Sporosarcina pasteurii: one gene and its partners. The protein of the gene in region 4 interacts with the protein of the main gene of each other region in a pairwise test. Links are inferred from orthologs where the notes say so. Each region holds a gene or a part of one and is shown on either strand. Other genes may lie near its edges. The genes, in order: dnaX, AB1H92_RS12775, ptsP and glcT.

Region 1 (4,320 bases), 1.3 Mb from region 4 along the record:
ATAAACACCAAAGAAACCAGCGACTACGTTTAAAATAAAAAGAGCTAGAAAGGAAAATGCAAGACGGAACCAATAGATTGAAATGAACTCGAAGATACTTTTCACACGCTTCTTGTCCATTACCAATAGAAACAACACAAAACTCGCGATAAAAATACTAATGGCTGCTTTCATGAGGAACACTCCTTTTTATGTGAATGCTCCATCATACGCAACCAAAAGAAAATATATTAGTCTCTACCTAAGTTTCTTGCCTTTGCTTCCTTATATAGATAGAAATGTTTGCTCTCTGTTATTTTACGCCGTATAAAAACTTCTTGATCATAATCATCAAGATGATTTTCAATGAACTTCGCTTGTTCCCATTCATCTCTTGTTTCCGTCATTAACGATCGTAACTTGTCGTCAAATATTCTTTTTAGCTTACTCTTCCTTTTAAACATAGACACCGCCCCTTTTTTCACATCATAGTTCTCGGCGTCCCTCGAGCGCTTTAGATAATGTAACTTCATCTGCATATTCAAGGTCTCCACCAACCGGTAACCCATGTGCAATTCTTGTCGTTCTTATGCCTGAAGGTCTCACTAATCTAGAAATATACATGGCCGTTGCTTCACCTTCAATTGTTGGATTTGTAGCTAGAATCAACTCTTCGACTTCCTCATCTTGCAAGCGCGTTAAAAGAGATGGAACATTTATATCTTCTGGTCCAACCCCATCCATTGGAGAGATAGCACCATGGAGAACATGATAAAGGCCTTGGTAATCTCGCATTTTCTCCATTGCTATTACGTCTTTTGGATCTTGTACAACACATATAAGTGAACGATCACGCTGTTTATCTTGACATATATGACATGGATCTACGTCTGTAATATGTCCGCAAGTTGAACAAAAATGTAAATTCCGCTTCGCATCCACGAGCGCCTTTGCAAAATCTAAAACAGTATCTTCTTCCATTTCTAATACAAAAAACGCCAGTCGGCCCGCTGTTTTCGGACCGATGCCTGGCAATTTCATAAAACTATCAATTAACTTAGATATTGGTTCTGGATAATGCATGCTGATTCCTCCTAGAACATTCCCGGTAGGTTTAGCCCCTTCGTGAACTGTCCCATTGTTGAGTTCGTTAATTCATCCGCTTTTTTCATTGCTTCGTTTGTAGCAATCACTACTAAGTCTTGTAAGATTTCTACATCTTCTGGATCGACTACGTCTGGGTTAATCACAACTTCTAATACTTCTTTATCTCCTGAAACCGTCACTTTGACCATACCGCCGCCAGCAGTTCCTTCGAGACGCTCTTCCCCTAGTTTCTCTTGTGCTTCCGCCATTTTCTTTTGCATTTTTTGCATTTGCTTCATCATACCTTGCATATTTCCCATACCACGCATGTCAATTTCCTCCTCAATTTTGGTTTTACCTTCTCAAAAATTTCTTCTCTTCTATAATAAGTCGAAATGAAATTTTTCGGTACTATATCGATTAATCATCGTGTACTTCAATAAAGTCCTTGCCGAAAATCTTCTCAGCTTCCGCTACAATTGGATCAGCAACTTCTTGTTCTGCTTCTTTTAAAAAGTCCATCATTTCACCCGCGACTCTTTCTTCGTTTTCTTCGCCCGCGTTGTCACCTTGTTTCTCAAGCCCATGATTTCGAATAAAGTCAGACCGAACTTTGAGCCATGATTCCTCAGGAACATAGATCACTTCATACGGCTTTCCCGTTCTAGAGTTGAGGGCGTCCGTTAAACCTGCTCGTAAAGATGGATTTTCGGAAGCCATTAAACAATGGATCTCGTATTTAAACTTTAACACAAACGAGTCCGCAGATGCTGCAACTGGTTCCGCTTCATCTAGAAGAGCTGCATGTGATTTCTGCAACATTTGCAACATACCCGCCCAATTTTCCCGAATTGCTTGGATATCTTGTTTTGTTGCAGCCTTTAATACTTCATTAATTTTACCTGTTGGAATTCGAATAGATTGCGATGACTTTGATGCATTCCTTCTTGGTTGTGGTGCATTTGACTCACCAGGATTCACTTGGACTCCTGACTGGATTTGTTGTTGCAGTTGAGTAATTGTACGTTCCAATTGTTCTACTTTATTCACCAAATCAGGATTTTCATTGGCAAGCGAGTTAGATTGTATCGAGGCTATTTGTGGCTCTAAATGAATCATTTTTAAAAGAGCTGACTCTACATAGACTTTTGCATGATTTGAAAAACGCATTTCTTGTTGTGTCTTTGCCAATATGTCAATAAATGAATAGAGCGTGTCCTGGTCAAATTCCTTGGCTAACTCCTCAAAACGACTATCTGCCGACACAAGTTCCAGTAGATCTTTCAAGTTTGGTGCAGTACGTAAAAGCAGGAGGTCTCTGAAAAACGTAATTAAATCTTCCGCTAGTCGTGAAACGTCTTTTCCTTCTGCAATTAACTGATCTAAAAGAGACAACGTAGTACCTGCATCTTTTTCCTGCAGCGCTTTCGCCAATCGATAAAAAATATCTTCTCCAATTGCGCCTGTCACAAGTAATGCATCATTTACCGACAAACTATCTCCACTAAAGGAAGCAACCTGATCCAACATACTTAATGCATCACGCATACCACCAGAGGCCGCTTGCGCAATAACCTTCAAGGTCCCTTCATCAGACTCAATTTGTGCGTCTTGAAGGACAATTTCCATGCGTTCAATAATATCAGATGAAGTAAGCGGTTTAAAGTCAAATCGCTGACACCTTGAAATGATCGTTAACGGCAACTTATGTGGTTCTGTCGTTGCCAAAATGAACACGGCATGCTCAGGTGGCTCTTCAAGTGTTTTCAACAAAGCATTGAATGCCGAATTCGATAACATATGAACTTCATCAATAATATATACTTTAAACCGTGAATTGGACGGTGCAAATCGAACCTTTTCAATAATTTCTCGCATTTCTTCTACTCGCGAATTTGATGCCGCGTCAAATTCGATTACATCTGTATTAGAACCTTCCGTTATACTGATGCAAGTCGGACACTCATTACACGGTTCGTTCGTCGTTCTTTCTTCACAGTTGAGAGCTTTCGCGAAAATCTTTGCTGCACTCGTTTTTCCAGTTCCACGCGGTCCTGAAAAAAGATATGCATGCGTCGTTTTATTATGAAGGAGGGCATTTTGAAGCGTCTGTTTCACATGGTGCTGGCCGGACATTTCTGCAAATGATTGCGGTCGATAAACACGATAAAAAGCTTGATAAACCAACACTTACCTCTCCTTTTGAATACATTTTTTCAATACTTCCATTGTAGCACAAATGCCATCCTATTACATTTGTTATTATCCTGATTTCTCAACCTACAGAGCTACTTCTTAATTTTAAGCAAAATAAAAACCCGTCCATCCCTGAACGAGTTTGAATAATTCTATGTAATGCCGTGCACCTTCCTCCGACTGCCGAACATATGCGTTACTCCTGTCGCCAGCTCAGCCTAGGCAACCCTACGGCACATGAAAGATTCCACTTAATGCTGCTTCCTTCCGGACCTGACATGGTTCATGGATTTTCATTGCGCAGGACCCAAACGTCAACACTACGTGCAAGAGGCAGACCATACATTCGAACAGCCTCGGGAAGGAATTCAGTCTTGCTAGAGCGGATTGCAAGTTACAAGGTTCCGCTATTCCCCCACCTAGCACGGCAATACTTAGTATACTAAATTATAACGGAAAAATCAACACGTGATTTAAAATGACTCATCATAAATCATTTTATCAAAGTTATTTCTATTCCTATACAACGAAAAGAATTAGAACAAGAACATATTGTTGTAGATAAACGAAACTTTTTGGAAGTCAATCCGTAGTAAAGATATAAAGTACTTTCATGAGGTGATATGAATGTTTAATCGAACGCCTAAGTGCTCCGAGTGTGGTATTGAAATTAAAGGAGATGATGTTGTATTCTTGAAAATGCGTTATCCAAAGCGAAAAGGAATGGTTGAAATTAAAGCATACCTTAATAACGAAGGAACTTTTCTATGTGAAAATTGTTTTCAATATCCTTCAAAATAAAAGAACAAGCATGCATCCTTGTCCTTATATTCAAACGGCTGATTTACTCTAATTAATGTTTCTTAAAAATCTTTCTTGAAAACTGTTGACATTATATTTTTTACATGGTAAATTATTAATTGTCTTACGGAGGAATACCCAAGCCCGGCTGAAGGGATCGGTCTTGAAAACCGACAGGGGTGTTAAAGCCCGCGGGGGTTCGAATCCCTCTTCCTCCGCCATAATTTTAAATTAGCGCATAAATTTAGAGATTGAATT
Region 2 (4,244 bases), 1.3 Mb from region 4 along the record:
CTTAAAATTTTCATTTGCTTTTAAATCTGGATAATTTTCAACGACGACAAGTAATCGGCTTAACGCACCAGACAATTCATCATTCGCCGCCGCTTGTTCCTCAGGACCCGCAGCACCTGCAAGCCTAGAACGTGCATCCGCAATATCTCCAAGTACCTCTTGTTCATGTGCTGCAAACCCTTTTACTGTGTTGACGAGGTTGGGAATTAAATCCATTCTTCTTTGCAATTGATTCTCAACCTGTGCATAAGACTGGTCAACATTTTCCTCTAATGTCACAAACTTATTGTAACTCGGTACAAGTATCACTGCGAGGAGCACAACGATGCCTATTATGATTCCTAATGGTCCGAGTAATCTTTTCAAAATACCACTCCTCAATAAATTGTTATTTTTACTTTACCCACTTTACTTGCACTATTAAACTTATGCCCAAGCATTTGGCTTTTCAGCGATACTTTAATCATTTTCAGTGTATCCATTCTTTATGTTATGCATATTATTAAAAACACATGCACATACTAAGAGATGGAGGTGGCGACAAATGCCTAAAGAAAATTCAAATAAAAAACCGATTCAAGTCCCAGAAGATGTGGAACTCGGAACAGAATTCAATATACGAGAAGTAAACAGAGACCAACAGAAGCATAAGAGAAAGCATAACGTCACATTAGATCCACGTGAAAACCGATTTAATCAATAAGATACACAAAACGGTAAGCGTAGAGAGCGCCAAATTTTTCAAGTGTTTTTTTATTCGATCATAAAGAGACCTTGTCCGTAAAATCGGTAAAGGTCTTTTTATAAGCGGATCTCACATTGCTAAAAGGTAATCATTAGTACAACAAAAAACCTTACAAACTTTAAAGTTTGTAAGATTTTCTTAGTTTTTTCTATAAACGTTTTGAATTAGCGCCCTCGAGAGGAATCGAACCCCTATCGTAAGAACCGGAATCTTATGTGTTATCCGTTACACCACGAGGGCATATTGAAGTCACTTTAATGACAGCAAGCATTATAGATTATACTGTTAAAACTAATATTTTGCAAGGTCTTTTTGAAAAAGCGTTATATTTGACCTTTATTGACCATGCTATGTATGATAAGAGTACGGTTGAATGGGAAACTCATTTCAACGGACTACAATATCCACCTTGAAGGAGGAAATGAAATGAATTTAATACCAACAGTTATTGAACAAACGAATCGGGGCGAGCGTGCTTACGACATTTACTCACGCTTGTTGAAAGACCGGATTATTATGCTTGGTAGCGGAATTGATGATAACGTTGCAAACTCTATCGTTTCACAGCTACTATTTCTAGAAGCAGAGGATCCTGACAAAGACATTTCGATTTACATTAACAGTCCAGGCGGAAGCATTACAGCAGGTATGGCAATCTTTGACACAATGCAGTTTATTAAACCTGACATTCAAACAATTTGTATAGGTATGGCTGCTTCAATGGGTGCGTTCCTACTTGCAGCTGGAACAAAGGGTAAGCGTTATGCACTTCCGAACTCTGAAGTCATGATTCACCAACCACTTGGCGGTGCACAAGGTCAAGCGACTGAAATTGAAATTGCAGCGAAACGTATCTTATTCCTACGCGAAAAACTCAATACAATTCTTGCTGAAAGAACAGGTCAGCCAATTGATGTCATTGCAGCAGATACAGAGCGTGATAACTTCATGACAGCTGAGCGTGCGAAAGAATACGGTCTTATCGATAATATCCTAACGCGCAACGACTTAACTAATCAATAACCTATCAGTCATTCAATTTCGAGTTCGGTATTGCACCGGACTCTTTTTTTATTGCTTACTAGCCAAAGAACGTTGATACAAATAAAACTGCATCCTAACGATTAGAGTCATCCAATAATTAGGGTGCAGTTCACATAAATATCCGCTGTTTATTTGTAACATCTTTATCTTTAATTTTCTTTTTCAACAAGCTCTGCAAGCGCGGCCAATGCTTGTTCTTCATCATTACCCTCCGCGATTAATGTAATTTGCGATCCTTTCGCAATGGCAAGACTCATGACACCCATAATACTCTTGGCATTCACTTGTCGGTCGTCTCTCTTTAAAAATATATCAGCCCCAAAGCGATTCGCTTCTTGGACAAATAACGCTGCTTGTCTTGCCTGTAATCCAGGCTTCATATTTACTGTTACTCTTCTTTCTGCCATTTGGCACTCTCTCCTTTAATTCACGGTATTATGTAGTTCCTAATCCTCCAGTTCGGAGATTATCCGCTATTTCTTCTATTTTTCTTAATCGATGATTGACGCCTGATTTACTTACTTTCGTACCTGTAACAAGTTCACCAAGTTCTTTTAGAGTAATGTCCTGATGCTCCAACCTTAAACGCGCAATCTCTTGTAATCGTTCCGGTAATTGATCAAGTCCTATCGTTCGTTGAATAAATTCGATGTTATTCACTTGTCGCTGGGCTGCACCAATCGTTTTATTTAAATTAGCTGTCTCACAATTCACAAGACGATTTACACTATTTCTCATGTCGCGTATAATCCGTACGTCTTCAAATTTCATTAACCCAACATGCGCGCCTACAACACCTAGAAAGTCAGATATTTTTTCTGCTTCTTTTAAGTACGCGATATAACCATTTTTTCGTTCAATTGATTTGGCATTTAAACGATAAGTATTCATTAACTCAACAAGCGCTTCACTATGCTCTTTATAAATCGAAAAAATTTCAAGATGATAGGAAGAGGTTTCTGGATTATTTACTGAGCCACCTGCAAGAAATGCGCCTCGTAAATAAGCCCGTTTACAACAATCTTTTTCAATTAAAGCTGGTGAAATTTCATTTTTAAATTCAAACGTTCCCGTTAAGATGAGCAAATCTTTTAATAGCGGTTTTGCACCATCACGAATTCGACAAATATAAACGTTATTTTTCTTTAATTGCATCTTTTTCCGTACGAGCAATTCAATTTTATAAGGATACAAACGTCTCAAATTCGAGTAAAGTCGCCTTGCTATGGCAGCGTTTTCAGTCTGAGCATCTAAACTTAATTTTTTATTGGAGAATGAAAGCGCACCATTCATACGGATAAATGCCGCAACTTCTGCACGTACACAACATTCATCTGCTTCAATTTGTGTTAATTCTTTTTTAGTTCTTGAAGCGAACGACATCGTTTCCCCTCCTTCCTACTTTCCTTTAAGGATTCAACGTGTTTTCATATAGTCCATCAGCCATGTAGCCACTGTTTCTGATTTATGGCGAATATGGCCATCTACCATGACTGCAATATCTTTTTGAACGACATGCGGCACTAGCTTTCTTAATTCTTCTAAATCATGTTCTACTGGCCGCGGAGGACCTTCATACGTGCCAAGATCAAGCAATGATGTAAAATCGGCTGTATTTAATAATACTGTATCGATAAACGCTTCGCCGGCATGGTCATATAATGCTTGGACATGCTCTGAAGCAGTATATTCTAAAGTCTCTCCAGCTTGCGTTGTTAAATTACAAATATACACTTTTTTAGCTGAACATGAAATAACAGCATCCCGGATATCTCTAACAAGAATCGTCGGTAATATACTAGTGTATAAACTTCCAGGACCAAAAACAACTAAGTCTGCATTCATAATTGTTTCTACAGTTTCAGGAAGAGGTTGAACTTCCTCAGGTGTTAGATACACACGACGAATTCTTCTTCCGTAAACAGGTATTTTAGACTCACCAGTTACAATTGTGCCATCTTCTAGTTCACCATGCAACGTAATTCTTTGATTTGCAGCTGGAAGAACTTTCCCTTGTATATTTAATATGTGACTCATTTGTTCGACAGCTCTTGCAAAATCTCCTGTAATATTCGTCAAAGCTGCAAGCATTAAATTCCCAAGGGAATGCCCTTTTAAACTCTCCGAACTTGCAAATCTGTATTGAAACATTTTTTCGATGAGCGGTTCTACATCTGACAATGCCGCCATTACGTTTCGAACATCACCAGGAGGCGGGATATCATATTCATTCAGTAGTCTGCCCGAACTCCCGCCATCATCGGCCACTGTTACAACAGCAGTAATGTCTATCGGAAATTTCTTTAACCCACGGACTAATGTCGATAACCCTGTTCCGCCACCGAAAATGACAATTTTCTTTTCTTTAGAACGAATCATCGGATTAGCCCTTTCTCAACTGAATATCACGGTGCGTAATAAGCGTTTTATATTCTTCTTGGAAATATTTCCCGAA
Region 3 (4,364 bases), 600 kb from region 4 along the record:
CTTATCTCAACAGCCATTTTCAATTGGCTGTTTTTTATTTATTAGGGATATTCTTCAAATTCACAAAAACCTTTCGACAAATTTCGCGTCGCTTTTCACCTGTGGATAACCTTGTACACACTAACCCCAAGTGGTATGAGCATGTTTACCACCTTTATGAACAAGTTAACCACAACTTATCCACTCTGAATGTGGATAAAGGAACAGTTGTTCCAAGATTATATATTTGGTAAGTTAAACATACAGCAAAGTTAGCTACATAATATAAAGGTCCAATTTAATAGACGAAGTATTATTTACAGAAAAGTTGGAGGTGAACTTTTAATGAAGAACATGTCAGATGAATTATTAATCGACACATACTTCAAAGCGATAGAATTAAATTTACACCCTTATTTTATTAATTTATTAAAAGCCGAAATTCATTTTCGATCATTAGTGCATAAAATAGATGGCTCACAGCCTTTAAAACAGACTGCCCTATAATAAATAAAAGGACGTTAGAGAGAATAACGTCCTTTTAAATAGTCATGTATAATTCCGCCAAAGAAAGGGTATACTAATTACCACAGAGACGCGGCACATCTTTGTCCCGCCCTGGGGCACTTTCGACGGAAAGTGGAAAAGAATACATCGCCTATCCAACTAGGGATTCTCCTAGTAGTGCCGCAAAAGCTCATTTCTATTATTCAAGAGGAATGAGCTTTTTACATGTTATGATTCAATTAAAGTAATCCGACCATTTCCAAACCATGTGCGATCCCATCGTCACCTACATCTTTCGTAACATATCTTGCAACCTGCTTCACTTGCTCTGGGGCATTCCCCATTGCCACGCCATGGCCGACAAATTGAAGCATTTCTACGTCGTTGAAATTATCTCCAAATGCATAGACATTTTCTTTTGAAAACCCTGTATGCTCCATAAACCTTTCAATCCCCATTGCCTTTGAACCGCCCATCGGAAGGACATCTACTGAATTTTGGTGCCAGCGGATAAAGTTCAAATCTTTCATAGACTTCCGATATGCCGCTTCTTCGTGTTCTTGACAAAACAACAGTGTTTGATAAATTTCTATTTCATTAAAATAGCTGCTATTCACATGGATATGGCTCGTGTCAATATTGATGGACGCAAAGGAACCTTCCATGACATGATTCATTTCTACAGTTGACTTCATTTTCTCAGCACTCATATAAACAAGTGGATGTTCTTTTTCAGATGAGAAATCAAAAAGTTCCTTTAAATATTCTTTTGAAGTTGGATTCTTGTAAATGACTTCATTATCTATTTCAACATATTGACCATTAAAACAAACAAAAGAATCGATTTCTAATAACGCTCTTAATTCGCTTATGAAATAAGGGGATCGCCCCGTCGCAATGGCTACTTCATGACCATTTTCTTTTAATAATTGTATCGCTTCCTTCGTTGACGCTGGCACTTTACTTTCATGGTCTAAAATGGTCCCATCAATATCAAACATAATTAATTTTCTAGTCATTTTATCTTCTCCTTTATGTATTCACTCTCAAACGAGAGTGTTTCTTTATATAAAAAAACAGCAACTCGAAACGACTCGACTCGTTCGAAGATGCTGCTCTTCAGATAAGTGTAGCGACACTTATTTACTGGGTGATGAATGATAGTTTTTCTTTCACTGCTTGAACGACTTCTTCGGCAGTTCCCATTTGGAGTGCTTCTTCGGCAAGTGCTGCCATATCACTCTTCTTCAACCCGCGAATTTGAGAACGCGCTTGCAAGATAGATGTTGCGCTCATTGAAAACTCGTCTAATCCCATTCCGAGAAGTAGTGGAATTGCGAGTTCATCGCCAGCCATCTCTCCGCACATGCCTGTCCATTTTCCTTCACGGTGTGAAGCGTCGATTACCATCTTCACAAGTCGTAAAATCGCTGGGTTATACGGTTGGTATAAATAAGAAACGCGCTCGTTCATTCGATCTGCTGCCATTGTGTATTGGATTAAATCATTCGTTCCAATACTGAAAAAGTCAACTTCTTTTGCGAACAGTTCAGCTTGAATTGCAGTTGAAGGAATTTCAACCATAATGCCTACTTCGATATCTTCAGAAACTTTTTCACCGGCTGATACTAGTGCTTCTTTTTCTTCTGCTAACATTGCTTTTGCTTGTCTGAATTCATCTAGCGTTGCAATCATCGGGAACATAATCTTCAAGTTTCCAAATATACTCGCGCGAAGAAGTGCACGTAATTGCGTACGGAAAATCTCTTGTTCTTCTAAACAAAGACGAATTGCACGGAATCCTAAGAATGGATTCATTTCTTCCGGAAGTTGTAAGTAAGGAAGTTCTTTATCGCCACCGATATCCAATGTTCTTACGACAACCGGCTTCCCTTCCATACCTTCTAATACTTTTTTATACGCTTCAAATTGCTCATCTTCAGTCGGCAATTGGTCGCGTCCCATGTATAAAAACTCTGTACGGTAAAGGCCAATGCCTTCTCCGCCATTATTCATAACGCCTACTAAGTCTTCAGGTGTACCAATGTTGGCAGCTAACTCAACATGTTCGCCGTCAACTGTCATTGTTTTTTCATTCACAAGCTTTGCCCACTCTGCTTTTTGTGCTTCAAACTTTTGTTGCTCCGCCTCGTACTCAGCGATCAATTCTTCAGTTGGGTTAATATGTAATTTTCCTGTTAATCCGTCAACAATCAAAATATCCCCGTCTTGAATTTGCCTTGTCGCCTCCTGTGTCCCAACGACAGCAGGAATCTCTAAAGAACGTGCCATAATTGCTGAGTGAGATGTACGTCCGCCGATATCTGTTGCAAAACCTTTAACGAAATTACGGTTTAGCTGTGCTGTATCAGACGGTGTTAAATCTTCAGCAATAATAATCACTTCTTCAGATATCGTACTAGGATTCACGATTTTCACACCGAGCAGATGTGACAAGATTCGCTTTGTGACGTCACGAATATCCGCTGCACGCTCCTGCATGTACTCATTCTCCATTGCTTCAAACATGGAAATAAACATGTCGGTTGTTTCTTGTAATGCGTGCTCTGCATTTACCTTCTCCGTGTTAATTTTGTCTTTAATTGGATTAATTAGTTCCGGATCATTTAATACTAAAATATGGGCTGTGAAGATTGCAGCTTCTTCGGCACCTAGCTCCCTTTCAGCAACTTTTTGAATTGCTTCCAATTCACTAATTGAAGTTGCCATAGCAGCTTCAAATCTTGCTGTTTCTGCGGCCACATCTTCAATCGTTTGTTTTGTAAAAGATAAATCTGGCTCTACTAGACGGTATGCTTTAGCAATCGCTATACCGCTTGAGGCAGCAATCCCTTGTAATAAGCTCATTATTTTGCCAATCCTTCATTTTGCAATGTTTTTTCAAGCTCAACTAATGCGTCTTCTGCGTCTGTCCCTTCCGCGCGAATTGCAAACTCTTCACCTGAACCAATTCCAAGTGACATAACGCCTAGGATAGATTTCAAGTTTACGTCTCTTCCTTTATGAATTAAAAAGATATCTGATTGGAATTTGTTAGCTGTGCTGACTAAAACAGATGCCGGTCTTGCGTGGATTCCTGCCTCATCGATTACTGTAAATTGTTTTTCTGCCATGATCATCATTCTCCTTTAAGATTTTCGAGTAATCGATTTTGGAATCTTTACTACCTTAACCTGTTCAAGGTAAAAATAGGACTTTCCAAAAGTCTAAACTCGATTACCGTTTACTTAAATGTATCTTGTCCACGTGACAATTGCAAACGATTGCAAAATAATAGCGTGCCTATTGATTTGGCCAGTGTTTATTCATGAACTGTAATTGTCCATTGCTTCGAAAAACGGCATAGCTCATGCACCTTCCTTTTGATAAAAATAACCTAGCTTTTATGTTAATTTTTTTCTATACAATCGACTTGGACCGTGGTACGATTTTTATATGAGAAAATTTATTATCTTACTTTTATTACTAACCGTTTTGTTTATTTCATCCGGTCAAACTTACGAACAACAATCCATTATCCCGAACCTTCAAAAATTACTTCCTGGAAAACCCTTTGAAACGGTGCTTTCTAAGTTAGAGATTCCCTATTGGGGCATCACCGTATCAGTTGAAGAAAGAGGCTATTACTACTTCATAGAATTTCTACTTAGAAAAAGTGCACATTTTTTCATCTTCGGTTTTATTGCCGCTTCAATTTACACATTGTTACCTAAAATGTCCTTTCGTTTCCTACTTGCAGCGCTATTTACGTTATTTATCGCAATTGGTGATGAATATCGCCAGTCACTTACTGGTGGGAGAACGCCGTCCATCCAAGACGTCATGCTTGATATGGCGGGTGCACTCACTACACTGAT
Region 4 (4,241 bases):
ACGTGGATAAGGATTTCTCTTCCTGCATCAGATTGAATGCCAATTGCATGTTTGGTTGGGAAGAATGTAACAATCGTTCCATTTACAGGTGAGACGACAGTTCCTTCAGTCGGCTTAATCGCAAAACCGTCCCCCATCATTTTTTGTGAAAATACTTGATCCGGAACTTCTGACAGTGGCGTTACTTCACCTTTTATTGGAGAAACAAAAACCTCTTCCTCTTCGTTTTTTGGAGTAGTTGCAACAGTACTTGGCTGCTCCTCTACCACTGTGCGTGGGCGTTTCCCACTCATCACATCTTGCATTTGTCCTTTTATAATTTCAGAGCGTGGTCCAAAAATTGCTTGAATGTTATTCCCAACTTCTAGGACACCTGCCGCTCCTAATCTTTCTAACTCTTTTTTCTTTACTCTCGATACATCATTTACTGAAACACGTAATCTCGTAATACAAGCATCTAAGTTAGCAATATTTTGCTGGCCGCCCATCGCTTCCAAGATATTGACTGCGAGGTCACCATTTCCGCTAGAACTTGCATCACCGTCTATTTCTTCTTCCTCATCAGCTTCACGACCAGGAGTCATTAAATTAAATTTATTAATCATAAAACGGAATAAGAAGTAGTAAATAACCGCAAAGACTAATCCTAATATGATTGTAATCCACCAGGCTTCTTTACCTGGTAAAATACCGAATAAGAAGAAGTCTATTGCACCACCAGAAAACGTGTACCCAATATGGACATCAAAATAGGTCATTAATACAAATGATAGTCCGTCCAATACTGCGTGAATGAAGAAAAGGATTGGTGATAAAAATAAGAAACTGAATTCAAGCGGTTCTGTAATTCCTGTTAAGAAAGATGTTAGTGCACCTGAAATAAATAATCCAGCGACTAACTTCTTTTTCTCAGGACGTGCAGCATGATACATTGCAAGCGCTGCCGCCGGTAAACCGAACATCATAATTGGGAATTCTCCAGCCATGAAATGTCCCGCTGTTAATTCCACATTATCTCTTAACTGTGCAAAGAAAATTGTCATATCTCCGCGAACGATTGCTCCAGCACTCGTCGTATAGGAACCAAATTCATACCAAAATGGCGCGTGGTAAATATGGTGCAACCCGAATGGGATTAGTAATCGTTTAATAAACCCAAAGAAGAACACCGCAATATATGTTCCCTCACTCATTAGCCATAATGATGCATTGTTCATCCCTGTTTGGACAGGCGGCCAAATGACGAGCAGGATAAGTCCTGCAACAAATGAAGCCCCTGCGGTAACAATTGGAACAAAGCGCTTTCCTGCGAAGAAACCTAGGAAAGAAGGCATTTCAATATCATGAAATTTATTGAAACATGCCGCGGCAATTAACCCGACAATAATTCCGCCAAATACCCCCGTTTGCAAAGTTGGAATTCCAAGTACCATCCCATAACTTGGATCTTCCGCTACCATGTCCATCGTCGTTCCTAACCATGAACTCATGACTTGATTTAATATTAAATAACCAACTAAAGCTGCTAATGCTGCAGCACCGTCTCTTGCTAGCCCAATCGCAACACCTATCGCGAAGATCAGCGCCAAGTTTGCAAAGACAATGCCTCCCGCATCCTCCATCACCATCGCGGTCAGTTGAATCCAATCAGCTGACAAAAACGGCATTTTACCGAGCATTGTTTCTTGCTGCATTGCATTCCCAATTCCGAGCAATAAACCCGCAGCAGGCAACAGAGCAACTGGTAACATCAAAGCTTGCCCAACTTTTTGTAAGACGCCAAAAGCTCTTTTAAACATTGTCATTCCTCCAATTTACATTTTAGGTCATCGAATTAAAAATCAATATAAAAAGGCATGAGTATAAGGTGTATGTTGAAATAAGCTTAAGGTTCTCCCTAAACTTTCAACATTTCACCTTCTACTCATGCCTGATCGAATACAGTAACACGTATGAAGATAATTATTGCATATATTTAGTCCGATGACTTTGTACTATTATACTAGCATAAAATTCGAATGAATGCAAACGCATACATCTTCTTTCACACCTGTTCATGAATCGCCCGAATTCGTTGTAAATGTAAGGTTAGAAAAACTGCTTCAGCGTTATATACCTCTTTCTGAAGTTTCTGTTGCATCACTTTAATTAACTTCCAAGCTAAGTTGTAATAGACCGGATATTCTAGCTCAAGTAATTCTTTAATTCTTTTCGGCTCTACTACTTTCTCGCCACGTACGACCCGCTCAATCGTAAAACGTATATGACGTATTAAACGCATATAATCTAGACTTTCTTTATCGATCGTTATTTTAAATTGTTCTTCAATGATTTGAACAAGCTGAACCATTAAGTCTGAGTATGCAGTGAGTTCTCCAACTTCCTTATCACCCATTGCGCTATGAATATGTAATGCAATAAATCCTACCTCATCTTCAGGTAAGTCAATCTCTAGCTTCTTATTGACCAGTTTCGTAACATCCAGCGCGATTCCATATTCTTGAGGATATAATGTTTTTGTTTCAATCAGGAATGGGTTACGAATTGTCATGCCATTTTTCAATCGATGTATCGCAAAAACAAGATGATCAGTTAACGCTACATGAATATGTTCATTTAAAGATGAATCCGATTTTTCTCGAATCATTTCAACGACCGTGATTAGGGTTTTTAATGTTTCATCATCAATTGTATGTAGTAATTGTTTATACTGCTCTTGTTCCACCGGGTCTTTAAGTACAAACATTTTCTCTACTTGTTCTTCGGCAATCTTATCATTCTTTTTTTTCCCAAATCCAATTCCACAGCCAATTAATACGACTTCTTCCTCCTCAGATTTTGCAATAATTACATTATTATTCAAAGCTTTTTCAATTATATATGTCGTCATTCATTCATCCCCAATAGTTTTCTCTAATCTATTGTATTCTAGCATTTGAAAAAGAGAAAGTAATAACATTCATGATTGGGCATACAATTAAGCATGAGAAAATACGGTCGCACTACATATGTAGCGCCATCAGAAAATCATTTCTCCTTAAGACGTTCGATTTGAGAAGGAGTTGTTTTACTTGAAATCATTTATTCGTGGGACAGCTGTTCTGATGTTCGCAGTTTTTTTATCAAAATTACTTGGTTTTGTTTTTAGAATTCAATTCATGCGAATCGCTGGTGAAGAAGCAGTCGGAATCTACATGACCGCTTATCCCGCATTCATCTTTTTTTTATCACTCGTACAGCTCGGTGTGCCGATTGCGATAGCGAAAGTTATTGCGGAACTGGATGTGAAAGGAGAAAAAGAAAAAATCCAGTCCGTCATGAAAACTTCTTATTTACTTACATTTTTTGCGGCACTTGCATTCATTCCAACTTCAATTTTATTCGTACCTTACTTAGCAACGAATCTTCTTGGAAACCCTGCATCAGCAAGCGCATTATATGCTGGGATTGCGATTGTGCCCATTTCGGCAATCGGCGGTTTAATTCGAGGATATTTTCAAGGGATTGCGCGGATGGAAGAAACAGCTTGGTCACAAATTATAGAACAATCATTAAGAATCGCACTAATTACATGGTTATTGCCGCTCGTCTTTTCAGGAGAAAGCAATGCCATGAATGCAGCTTATGCAATGGGCATTACATTAATTGCGGAATTAGCATCTGTCCTCTATTTGTTTTTCAAATATTCGCAGCAAAAGCGTAAACGAAAAACAATCAAATCAGCTAAAAAATTATATCCATTTGAACCGATTCTATCGATCTCACTTCCAGCTTCAGGAAGTAGACTATTTGGTACATTCACTTGGTTTTTAGAACCGATTATTTTCTTGCGTGCACTTACTTTGTCTGGTATTACAGCGATTGCTGCGACTTCATTATATGGCGTTATTTCGGGTGTGCTCATTCCACTCTTATTATTTCCATCTTTTATTCCATATGCACTTTCTGTCGTACTTGTTCCGGCCGTCAGTGGTGCTGCAGCTTCTAGTAATAAAAAGAAATTACGAAATCGAATTCATTTGGCGTTACGTTTATCCGCCATCACCGGTACATTTGCCGCGGCTGTTTTTTTCATACACGGAGCAGCACTCGCGGAAAAACTGTTCCAAGTGACAGAAGGTGCCCATTATATGACGATACTCGCGCCTGTTTTCTTTTTCTACTATATTCAAAGCCCATTATATTCAATTTTACAAGCGACCGGTGATGCAAAGGCGGGTATGATGAACTCCGTTTATGGC

What was found.
Region 1: the proteins of glcT (region 4) and dnaX interact in binary tests that used the Escherichia coli proteins (3 or more experiments, as listed by UniProt). The link is inferred for Sporosarcina pasteurii from one-to-one orthologs.
Region 2: the proteins of glcT (region 4) and AB1H92_RS12775 interact in binary tests that used the Escherichia coli proteins (3 or more experiments, as listed by UniProt). The link is inferred for Sporosarcina pasteurii from one-to-one orthologs.
Region 3: the proteins of glcT (region 4) and ptsP interact in binary tests that used the Escherichia coli proteins (3 or more experiments, as listed by UniProt). The link is inferred for Sporosarcina pasteurii from one-to-one orthologs.

Annotation. Positions count from the first base shown.
Region 1 is NZ_CP160452.1:33,054-37,373, reverse strand. The notes cover bases 870-3,796. They hold dnaX (DNA polymerase III subunit gamma/tau), read right to left. Parts: upstream 3,253-3,796; coding sequence 1,486-3,252; downstream 870-1,485. Other genes in these bases: AB1H92_RS00145 (YbaB/EbfC family nucleoid-associated protein), read right to left, coding at 1,074-1,394; recR (recombination mediator RecR), read right to left, coding at 870-1,062. In the rest of the region: AB1H92_RS00160 (pro-sigmaK processing inhibitor BofA family protein), read right to left, coding at 1-174; AB1H92_RS00155 (YaaL family protein), read right to left, coding at 231-443; more of recR, read right to left, coding at 466-869. UniProt on the Escherichia coli protein: Part of the beta sliding clamp loading complex, which hydrolyzes ATP to load the beta clamp onto primed DNA to form the DNA replication pre-initiation complex.
Region 2 is NZ_CP160452.1:2,659,299-2,663,542, forward strand. Bases 568-3,418 are described here. They hold AB1H92_RS12775 (HPr family phosphocarrier protein), read right to left. Parts: upstream 2,197-3,418; coding sequence 1,939-2,196; downstream 568-1,938. Other genes in these bases: AB1H92_RS12760 (hypothetical protein), read left to right, coding at 568-703; clpP (ATP-dependent Clp endopeptidase proteolytic subunit ClpP), read left to right, coding at 1,172-1,768; whiA (DNA-binding protein WhiA), read right to left, coding at 2,225-3,172; yvcK (YvcK family protein), read right to left, coding at 3,206-3,418. In the rest of the region: AB1H92_RS12755 (LemA family protein), read right to left, coding at 1-366; more of AB1H92_RS12760, read left to right, coding at 545-567; more of yvcK, read right to left, coding at 3,419-4,168; RNase adapter RapZ, read right to left, coding at 4,173-4,244.
Region 3 is NZ_CP160452.1:760,653-765,016, reverse strand. Bases 993-3,963 are described here. They hold ptsP (phosphoenolpyruvate--protein phosphotransferase), read right to left. Parts: upstream 3,355-3,963; coding sequence 1,630-3,354; downstream 993-1,629. Other genes in these bases: AB1H92_RS03470 (VanZ family protein), read left to right, coding at 3,943-3,963; AB1H92_RS03475 (phosphocarrier protein HPr), read right to left, coding at 3,354-3,620; AB1H92_RS03485 (Cof-type HAD-IIB family hydrolase), read right to left, coding at 993-1,505. In the rest of the region: AB1H92_RS03490 (sporulation histidine kinase inhibitor Sda), read left to right, coding at 325-486; more of AB1H92_RS03485, read right to left, coding at 726-992; more of AB1H92_RS03470, read left to right, coding at 3,964-4,364. UniProt on the Escherichia coli protein: General (non sugar-specific) component of the phosphoenolpyruvate-dependent sugar phosphotransferase system (sugar PTS).
Region 4 is NZ_CP160452.1:1,357,526-1,361,766, reverse strand. What follows is about bases 968-3,815. They hold glcT (glucose PTS transporter transcription antiterminator GlcT), read right to left. Parts: upstream 2,891-3,815; coding sequence 2,045-2,890; downstream 968-2,044. Other genes in these bases: AB1H92_RS06200 (oligosaccharide flippase family protein), read left to right, coding at 3,072-3,815; ptsG (glucose-specific PTS transporter subunit IIBC), read right to left, coding at 968-1,799. Also shown: more of ptsG, read right to left, coding at 1-967; more of AB1H92_RS06200, read left to right, coding at 3,816-4,241. UniProt on the Escherichia coli protein: Mediates the positive regulation of the beta-glucoside (bgl) operon by functioning as a transcriptional antiterminator. This is an RNA-binding protein that recognizes a specific sequence located just upstream of two termination sites within the operon.